Regions from separate parts of the Saccharopolyspora sp. NPDC050642 genome, predicted to be linked through region 1. Evidence: riboswitches for the same ligand, from Rfam matches in the RefSeq annotation. Region 1 holds a riboswitch; each other region holds the start of a gene.
The links. A riboswitch is a leader RNA that binds a small molecule or an ion and turns the genes downstream of it on or off. The one in region 1 is predicted to bind thiamine pyrophosphate.
Positions count from the first base shown of each region.

Region 2: linked by a shared signal. The riboswitch ahead of thiD (bifunctional hydroxymethylpyrimidine kinase/phosphomethylpyrimidine kinase) and the one ahead of thiC (phosphomethylpyrimidine synthase ThiC) in region 1 are both predicted to bind thiamine pyrophosphate.
Region 3: linked by a shared signal. The riboswitch ahead of AB0H93_RS13190 (cytosine permease) and the one ahead of thiC (phosphomethylpyrimidine synthase ThiC) in region 1 are both predicted to bind thiamine pyrophosphate.

Region 1 covers NZ_JBFAIN010000002.1:3,240-6,506, reverse strand. Annotated here, with positions in the region: gene thiC (phosphomethylpyrimidine synthase ThiC) at 1-1,309, opposite strand, end outside; TPP riboswitch at 1,297-1,418, opposite strand; gene AB0H93_RS03725 (Uma2 family endonuclease) at 1,505-2,161, shown strand; gene AB0H93_RS03720 (peptide deformylase) at 2,162-2,743, opposite strand; gene AB0H93_RS03715 (DUF3263 domain-containing protein) at 3,054-3,267, shown strand, end outside.
Region 2 covers NZ_JBFAIN010000021.1:19,210-22,476, reverse strand. Annotated here, with positions in the region: gene tenA (thiaminase II) at 1-699, opposite strand, end outside; gene thiD (bifunctional hydroxymethylpyrimidine kinase/phosphomethylpyrimidine kinase) at 809-1,606, opposite strand; TPP riboswitch at 1,594-1,688, opposite strand; gene AB0H93_RS27510 (hypothetical protein) at 1,982-2,353, opposite strand; gene AB0H93_RS27505 (hypothetical protein) at 2,452-3,192, shown strand.
Region 3 covers NZ_JBFAIN010000006.1:264,646-267,912, forward strand. Annotated here, with positions in the region: gene AB0H93_RS13185 (helix-turn-helix transcriptional regulator) at 1-595, shown strand, start outside; gene AB0H93_RS13190 (cytosine permease) at 604-1,929, opposite strand; TPP riboswitch at 1,920-2,032, opposite strand; gene AB0H93_RS13195 (helicase HerA-like domain-containing protein) at 2,076-3,011, opposite strand; gene AB0H93_RS13200 (VOC family protein) at 3,186-3,267, shown strand, end outside.

The DNA.
Region 1 (3,267 bases):
CGGCGTGCGCGGCGATCTTGTAGGTGATCACGCCGGTCTTGACGTCGTCCCGGTTCGGCAGCCCCAGGTGCTCCTTGGGCGTGACGTAGCAGAGCATCGCGGTGCCCGCCTGGGCGATCATCGCCGCGCCGATCCCGGACGTGATGTGGTCGTAGGCAGGGGCGATGTCGGTGGTCAGCGGCCCGAGCGTGTAGAACGGCGCCTCGCCGCAGAGCTCCTCCTCCAGGCGCACGTTCTCGACGATCTTGTGCATCGGGACGTGGCCCGGGCCCTCGATCATCACCTGCACGTCGTGCTCGCGGGCGATGTGCGTGAGCTCACCGAGGGTCTCCAGCTCGGCGAACTGCGCGCGGTCGTTGGCGTCCGCGATGGAGCCCGGCCGCAGGCCGTCGCCGAGGGAGAACGTGACGTCGTAGTCGCGCAGGATCTCGCAGAGCTCGCTGAAGTGCGTGTAGAGGAAGCTCTCGCGGTGGTGCGCCAGGCACCACGCGGCCATGATCGAGCCGCCGCGGGACACGATGCCGGTGACCCGGTTCGCGGTCAGCGGCACGTAGCGCAGCAGCACGCCGGCGTGCACGGTCATGTAGTCCACGCCCTGCTCGCACTGCTCGATGACGGTGTCGCGGTAGATCTCCCAGGTCAGCGCGGCCGGATCGCCGTTGACCTTCTCCAGCGCCTGGTAGATCGGCACGGTGCCGATCGGCACCGGGGAGTTGCGCAGGATCCGCTCGCGGGTCTCGTGGATCCGCTTGCCGGTGGACAGGTCCATGACGGTGTCGCCGCCCCAGCGGGTCGCCCACACCATCTTCTCCACCTCCTCCTCGACCGAGGAGGTCACCGCGGAGTTGCCGATGTTGGCGTTGACCTTCACCAGGAACTTCTTGCCGATGATCATCGGCTCGCTCTCCGGGTGGCAGCGGTTGGCCGGGATCACGGCCCGGCCCGCGGCCACCTCGTCGCGGACCAGCTCGGGCGACACGCCCTCGCGGACGGCGATGTACTCCATCTCCCGCGTGATCACGCCGGCCCTGGCCCAGCCGAGCTGGGTCCGGTGCTCCCGCCCGTCGGTCCACCCCGCCCGCATCCGATGAAGTCCACTGTGGACGTCGACGGTGGCGTTCTCGTCGGTGTACGGCCCGGAGGTGTCGTACACGTCGAGGTGCTCGCCGTTGGTCAACTCGATGCGGCGGAATGGCACTTGCAGGCCGGATTCGGTGTTCCGGAACGCCTTTCGCGAGCCGCTGATCGGCCCGGTGGTGATCTGGGTTCCGCTTTCGGACGCGTTCGGACGCACGTCGGCCACTGCCATCCACTCCCTACGCCGGCATTACCCGGTCAGGTTCATGCGGTCGGCGGCCCCGGAGTTCTCCAGCCGCCCTCTCAGCCCGCTCTTGGTGCGAGCTCCCGCGGTGTTGATTTGTCGCTGCCCGAGGCTAGCCGGGAGACCGCGGGCTGCCAACCCCGGTTCACCCCGATGACGGCAGGCCGGTTTGCCATTAGGCTCATGACCAGGGCGATCACAGTGTTGTCGGGGGTGGTGAGTACGGTGCGTGACGACATCGATACAGGAGGTGACCGCGCTGTGACTGCCGCTCCGGTGCTCCCGCGTTCGACGTGGGACGAACTGGTTCAGGTCTGGCAGAGCCTGGATCTGCCCAACAAGGGCTGGCGCGCGGAGATCATCGAGGAGAGCATCGTCATGACCCCGCCGCCGGGATATGGCCACAATGTGATCGCCGACCGAGTGCATCGTGCTCTCGCTCGCGTGATTCCGCAGGACTGGGGAATCTTTCAAACTGCTGCTGTCGAGATCCCATTGCGGAGCAATCTCTTCACCCCGGACTTGGTCGTCATTCCGATGGATGCGTTGCCATCGGACGACGATCCCGCTCCGGTGCCCGCGGGGCGGGCGTTGCTCGCCGTCGAGATCACGTCGAAGTCAAATGCGAACAGGGACCGGAACGAGAAGCTGTGGGGATATGCGCATGGTGGTGTGCCACTGTTCCTGCTGATCGATCGTTTCGCGAAGGACGAACCTTCGGTGACGCTGTACTCCGGGCCCTCCGGCGGGCGGTACCGATTTCAGCACAAAGTGCCATTCGGTGAACCGATCGCCTTGCCCGAGCCGTTCGACTTCACCTTGGAAACCAAGGAATTCTGATCAGTCCTCGTCTTCGGCGAAGGGGTCGCCGGATTCCGCCGGGTCCCAGGTCAGGCCGGGGATTCCCCAGCCGTTGCGGCGGACCATCTTCTTCGCCGCCCGGGCGTGGCGGCCCATCAGGCGGTCCAGGTAGAGGTGGCCGTCCAGGTGGTCGGTCTCGTGCTGCAGGCAGCGGGCGAAGAAACCGGTCCCCTCGACCTCGATCGGCTTTCCGTCCACATCGGACCCGGTGACCTTCGCCCGGCTCGCCCGGCCGGTCGGGTAGGACTCGCCGGGCACCGACAGGCAGCCTTCCCAGTCGTCGTCCGGGTCCGGCATGGTCTGCGGGATCTCGGAGGTGGTCAGCTCGGGGTTGACCACCACGCCGCGGTGCTGGACCCCCTCGTCGTCGGGGCAGTCGTAGACGAACACCCGCAGGTCGACGCCGATCTGGTTGGCCGCGAGCCCGACCCCGTTGGCGGCGGCCATCGTCTCGAACATGTCCTCGACGAGGGTGCGCAGCTCGTCGTCGAAGTGCTCCACCGGACGGGTGGGGTTGTGCAGCACCGGGTCGCCGACGACGCAGATCGGGTGAACAGCCATGAGCGGGACTTTAGCGGTTTGGGCAGTCGGGGCGTCGGGGTGTTCCGGGGCCGGTGCTCACCGGTGTGATCCGCTCCCGCCGGGATTCCGGGCATGGTGTAATTGAGGTGGAATGACAGCTGTGTGATTCCGGCGAACGCGGGAAGTCCCGAATCGCGAGGCGAGGAGCCAGATGGACGCCGCCCAAATGCTGACCGCGCAGGAGATCGCTCGTCAATGCGAGCAGCTGGCGCGCCTGCAACAGCGGAAGCCGAAATCCGATCCGGCACCCGGTCGGCGGTTGCGCCTCGCCGAGCCGATCACCCAGCCGATCGAGCGGATCGTCGAGCCGCCGCCGGTGCCGCCCCAGCCCTTGCCGCCGGACGGCGAGCTCACCGTCCGGGAGCGGGGCATCCTGGCCTTCGAGTCGCAGTGGTGGAAGCGGGAAGGCGTGAAGAAGGAGCTCGCGGTCCGCGAGCTGTTCGACATGTCGCCCTCGCGGTACTACCAACTGCTGAACGCGTTGCTGGACAGTCCGGTCGCCG
Region 2 (3,267 bases), on a different contig from region 1:
GCGCGCGGTGGGCCATTCCTCCTTGATCCAGGCGCTGTTCCAGAACAGCCACTCGTACTCGGTGGCCCGGGTGAACGCTTCGAGCATCCGCTGCCGGGTCTCGTCGTCCGCGGCCTCGGCGACCCGATCGGTGAGGTCGCGGGCGGTCAGCACGGCCGCGGCGAACTCGTCGTCGGCGTAGGTCTGGATCCACGCCCGGTACGGGTGGCCCTCGGCGCCTCCGGTGGCCTCCAGGATCGCGGTGCCGACGTGCTGGTACACCCAGAAGCACGGCAGGATCGCCGCCAGCAGCACCGGATACGCCTCGGTCAGCGCGTTCGCGCGCAGGAACGAGGTGTAGGCCAGGCAGGACGGGGACGTGCCGATCCCGGCGATCTCGGCGTCGGACAGGCCGAACTCGGCGACGTACCCGGCGTGCAACCGGCGCTCCTCGACCAGCGCGCCCTGCGAGGCGCCGGCGAGGAACGCGGCGTCCTCGGCGTTGTCGGCGCGCGTCGCGGCGGCGGCCAGCGCCTGCGCGAAACCGACCAGGTAGCGCGCGTCCTGCACGATGTAGAACGCGAAGCGGTCGCGGTCCAGGGTGCCGTCGGTCAGCGCGGCGTTGAACGGGTGCTCGACGATCGCCTGCTGCAGATCGGCGGTGTGCGCCCAAGCCTTGGCGCAGAAACCGTCGGCGGGCGGAGCGGGCAACTTGCTCATCAGAACCTCTCGTGATCGTGTCTCGGCACCGCGGCGAACGGCGCACGCAATTTCAATGGAAATCGAAGGTCCGATTTCCATTGAAATTGCGGCAGGGCGGGTCGCCGGGTCACCACCAGTGGTGGAAGTGGTGGACCGGGCCGTGGCCGTGGCCCACGTCGAGCCGGTCGGAGGCGCGCAGGGCCTCCGTCAGGTACTCCTTGGCCTCGCGCACCGCTTCGAGCCAGTCGCCGCGCTGCGGCCGCAGCGCGGCGATCGCGGCCGACAGCGTGCAGCCGGTGCCGTGGTCGTTGGTGGTCGCGACCCGCTCGCTGGAGAGGAACTCGGCGATCCCGTCGCCGTACAGCAGGTCCACGCTGGTCCCGCCGTCGAGGTGGCCGCCCTTGAGCAGCACCTGCTTCGCCCCCAGCCCGGCCAGCCGCTCGGCCTGCGCGGGCATGTCGGCGGGGTCGGTGAGCTCCGGCTCGCCCAGCAGGTCCGCGGCCTCCGGCAGGTTCGGGGTGATCAGGTCCACCCGCGGCAGCAGTTCCTCGCGCAGCGCGCCGACCGCTTCCGGGGCGAGCAGCCGGTCCCCGCTCTTGGCGACCATCACCGGGTCCAGCACGACGTGCGGCGGCGCGTAGCGGTCGAGCACCTCGACCACCGCGCGGATCACCTCGGCGTTGGCCAGCATGCCGATCTTGACCGCGTCCACCCGCACGTCGTCGAGCAACGTGACCAGCTGCGCGGTGATGAACTCCGGCGGCACCTCGTGGACCTCGGAAACCCCGGTGGTCGTCTGCGCGACCAGCGCGGTGATCACGGACATGCCGTAGGCGCCGTGCGCCGAGAAGGTCTTCAGGTCGGCCTGCACGCCTGCTCCGCCGCTGGGGTCGGTGCCGGCGATGGTCAGCACATTGGGAACCATGACGTCCCTCCGCTAGTACGAGCTAGGTCAGGTTCAACGGGTCTGTTCTCAGCCCGGCAGCCGGGCACCCCGCGTCACTGCCACCAACCTAACAACCGGGCCCGGCCCGCGACCACGCCCGCCTTGCTGTTTCCGAACTCGTTCTGCGTGGCGGTGCAAGTAGCGGCCCCCTGCGGGAGTTACAGACGCCGCCTGGACTCCGGGATCCCCGACTTGCGAATGACCACGCGGCATCGGGGACTGGCCTCGCCCAGTAGCCCAGAAGGGCGGGCACGGTCTGAGAACCCGCGGCGGTGCGAGTTGCGAGGGTGGGCTACGCGGCTTCGCCGCTTCAAAGCGCAAAAGCCCGCGCTGCCGCAGCCTCCCGGGCAGCTCTCAGTCGATCAGGCCCACCACCACGCCGGCGGTGAGCACCTCGCCGGGCCGCACCTGGTGCCACAGCGTGCCGGTGGCCAGCGCGGAAACCCAGCCGACCGTCCGACCGCAGCGATCGCCGCCCACCCGGATCTCCGCCAACCGGTCGCCCACGCGCACCCGGCTGCCGTCCGCGACCAGCCAGCACACCAGCACGCCGCGCGCCGGATCGCGACCGGCCTGCCTGCGCCCGAGTTCGGGGAAGTGCACCTCGGTCATCCCGCTCCCCTCGATGATCGCCCCAGCATTGCCCCAGGTGCGCCGCGCGACAAGACCGTTCGGCGGCCGGACCACTCCGATCGCCGAGCCGTCCGCCTGCTCCGATCGGCCCACGCGACCCGGGCGGAATCGGCACAGCGATCGAATTCACACCGTGAAGGCACCCACCGGTAGGCAAGGGGACCCTTCATCGCGGACTAAAGTGGTTGATGATGGAAACCACGACCGATGCCCCGAGCTTCGCCCGTTCCCGCCGGCAACCCCGGCCGGAGGATCCCGCCCGGATCTGGGCCCCGCTGGCGGACCTGACCGAAGCCGCCGTGGCGGCCGCCGGCTCGGGGACGGTGGCGATCACCCGCGGATTCGACCGCAACAGCAGGCAGCGCGCGAAGGCGCTGCGCGAGCTGCTGAACCGGCGCGACGTCGACGCCGTCGAAGTGACGCCGGCTCCGGGCAGCGCCCGGCTGCTGGCCGACGTCGACGTCACCGCGGTGGTCAACCTGATCGGCGCCGGGTCGTGGCAGCCCTACCGGGTGGCCGCCGAGCTGCGCGCCCCGGTGCTCACGCCGAAGCCGGGCGACGGCCCGGCCGAGGAGGTCACGCGGGACGTGATCGCCCTGGCCGGCGACTCGGGCCACCGCGACGTCGCGATCTCGCACGTCGCCGTCCGCTCCGAGGACCCCGCCGCCAGCCGGCTCACCCTGACCTACGACGGCGAGCAGCTGACGGTGCCCGGCGGTTGGTTGACCATCGCGGTGCAGGGCAGCGAGCTGGAGGTCAAGGTCGGCGGCGTGGACTTCCCGGAGCGCACGCTGAGCACCGGCGAGATCCGGGTGGAGGCCTTCGACGCGCCGCACCGGCTGGTCCGCGACGAGCTGCCGATCGCCGACTTCGAAGAAGCGGCGGTCACCTTCACCGCCGAGGCGAACGGCCTGGTGGTCCGCCCGGTCTGAGCCCCAGCCCGCCGACTCACGTCCGCAGCTTCGAACGGAGCTGCGGACTTCTGCTTTTCCGGGAACCGCCGTTCG
Region 3 (3,267 bases), on a different contig from region 1:
CCTCCACCAGCTCGCCTCGCGACGTCCCCGACCACAGCGCCGCCCGCCGCTGGAACGGCTCGACCCCTTGACCCGCGACCTGATGCGATCGTTCGAGGCCGTGCCCGCGCTGGTCCTCGGCAGGCGGACCGACGTGCTGGCCTGGAACGCGCTGGGCCACGCACTGCTGGCCGGGCACCTCGACCGAACCGCTCCGGAACGCCCGGCGGACCGGCCGAACATGGCCCGGATGCTGTTCCTCGACCCGCACACCCGCGACCTCTACGCGGACTGGCAGCGCAAGGCGCGCGCCGTGGTCGGCAACCTCCGGCAGGTCGCGGGGCGGCATCCCGAAGACGCCCTGCTGGCCTCGCTCGTCGGCGAACTGTCCATGAAGAGCCCGGAATTCGCGGCGCTGTGGAGCGATCACCGGGTCAAACCCTGCGAAGCGGACGAGTACGAGCTGCGCCATCCGCTGGTGGGCCCGCTCGCGGTCGCGCAGCAGATCCTCGTGCCGGCCCGCTCGCCGGAGCAGTCCGTGGTCGTGGTCACGACCGCGGACGGCTCCGGTGCGGAGAACGCGATCAAGCTGCTCGCGATGCGTGCGCGGGATTAGCGCGCGTCTCAGCTCTCCGCGCCGCGGCGGCGGAAGGCGCCGATGATCGCGGCCGCCAGGGCGGCCACGACGAACGACGTGAGCGCGGCGCTCATCCACGCCGGGACGGTGAAGCCGAGCGCGTCCCGCAGACCGGTCCACAGCCGGCTCCACCAGCCGAGTTCGCCCGGGTTGATCAGCTGGAACGCCGCGAAGCCCAGGAACCAGGCCAGCAGCATGCCCCAGCGGGACGGGGCCTGCGCGGACAGGTCGTAGCTGCGGCGGCGGCCGTGCAGGAAGTAGTCCACCGCCAGCACGCCGAACATCGGCACGAACACCGAGCCGATCAGCAGCAGGAAGTTCGAGAACTCGGCGATGTCCAGGGTCAGCGCGAGCAGCGTGATCAACGCCCCGATGATCACGCACAGCACCCGGCGGTCGGCGCTGGGCCGCAGGTTCTGGATGGAGACCGCGGTCGAGTAGGTGTTGGCGAAGGACTGGTCGACCTCGCGCAGCACCAGGATGCCGAAGAAGATCACCCCGAGCGGCACGGCCAGCATCGGGTCGAACACCTTGTCCGCGTCGCCGGCCACCATCGCCAGCCCGATCAGCCCCAGCAGGTAGCAGGCGATCTGGGTGACCGAGTAGCCCACCGTCGCGGCGGTGAACGCGCCGGACACCGACTTCGAGTGCCGCGAGTAGTCCGAGGCGACCGGGATCCAGGACACCGCGACCGCCAGCGCAGCGTCCGCGCCGGGCCAGAAGCCCTGCCAGGAACCGGTGTTCATGTCCGGCAGCGGCTGCCGCAGCAGCTGGACGAAGAAGTACACCATGGCGATCGCCACCGCGATGCTGACGTAGCGGCGCAGCAGGCGCAGCGCGCCGAGCGGGCGCAGCGTGAGCACGGTGGTCAGCGCACCGGCCACCAGCACGTACAACCAGTGCGGGCCGCCGCCGAACAACGCCTCCGCGCCCTGCGCGATCACCAGGAGTTCGAAGGTTCCCCAGCCGATCAGCTGCAGGATGTTCAGCACCGTCGGCAGGTACGACAGCTTGGTGCCGAACAGGCCGCGCAGCAGCATCATCGCCGGGGCGCCGGTGCGCGCTCCCGGAACCGCCGCGAGGCCGACCATGATGCTGCCGATCACGGTGCCCACCACGCACGCGGTGACGGCGGCGGCGAACGACAGCTGCGGCACACCGGCCGGCGCGAGCACGGCCAGCGCACCGCTGAAGCCGAGCAGGCTCACCCCGAGGTTGCCCCAGAACGCGCCCTGATCGAGCACGCCGAGCGTCTTCGGCGCCGGTTCGTCCAGGGTGTGCGGAACTTCGGCACGATCGACGTCAAGCGCCATCAACAGCTCCCTACGCCGGCATTATCCGGACAGGTTCTGCGGTCGGCGGCGCGGTGGTGCCACCCTCTCAGCCCGGTACGCCCGAGCTCCCGCGTGGATTGAGTCGGCGACACCCTACCCCGATCAGGTGACCGATGCCAGCCGGGTCACCGGCGGCGGTTGCCGAACAAGCCGCGGGTGATCTCCCGCCCCAGCGCGCTCGCCGCGGAGCGGAAGAACGACCGCACCGCGGGATTGCCCATCGCCTTCTCCAGGAACCCCGACGCTTCCGACTTTTCCGGCACTTCAGGCTTTTCCAGCATCTCGGGCGCGGCGGCGATCTTCTTCGCCAGGAGTTCGTATGCGGATTCCCGATCTACGGTCTGCTCGTACTTCCCATGCCGGAGCAGGTCGGCGACCGCCAGCTCCGGTTCGCCGAAGAACTCGTCCCCGCCCCGGGCCTCCAAATTGGACAGCGCCCGCAGGATCACGCCCGCGCTCGCGGCCGAGGCCCCGCCGATGCCCTTGAGCTCGGCCTTCCCCTCGTCGCTGGTCAGGTACTGGATCACCGAGCGCAGGTCCTTGATGTCCAGCAGCGCCAGCCCGCGCTCGTCTGCCCAGTGGAAGATCAGGCCCAGCGTCGACTCCTGCGTCGCGTTCAGGCCGAGCACCTTCGCCAGCAGCAGCGGCCCGAAGCCGGTCACGGTCGCGCGGATCGGCACGCCCCGGCCGTCGGTGCCCAGCGACAGGAACTGCACGGGGAACGCCGCGGGCCGCCAGTCGTCGCCGACCTCGGCGGCGCGGGCCGCCACCTTGCCCCCGCCCTCCCCGGGAGCGGACAGGCCGGAGAGGTCGCCCTTGACGTCGGCGAGCAGCACCGGCACGCCCGCGTCGGACAGTTGTTCGGCCAGCAGCTGCAGCGTCTTCGTCTTGCCCGTGCCGGTCGCGCCCGCCACCAGGCCGTGCCGGTTCATCGTCGCCAGCGGGATCCGCACGGCGGCAGCGGCATCGACCGAGCCGTCGACGACCACCGCGCCGAGCTCGACCGCCGCGCCTTCGGTCGCGTAGCCCGAAGCGATCTCCTGTGCCGCGTTGCCCGCCACCGCGCCCTCCGCTCCTCGCCGGTTCCCGCCCGCTCGACGCTATGCCGCCGGGTACCCGCCAGGGCGACGCGCCACCCGGACGAGCGATACTGGCCAGGGTCGGTATTGACCTCGACCTTGGTGCAACTCCTAGCCTCGGGAACATCGGAACACGACGAGGAAAGAGAGAACACCATGCCCGTCCAGCTCAACCACACCATCGTCGCCACGTCCGACAAGGTCGCCCACGCGCGGTTCGTGGCCGACCTGCTCGGCC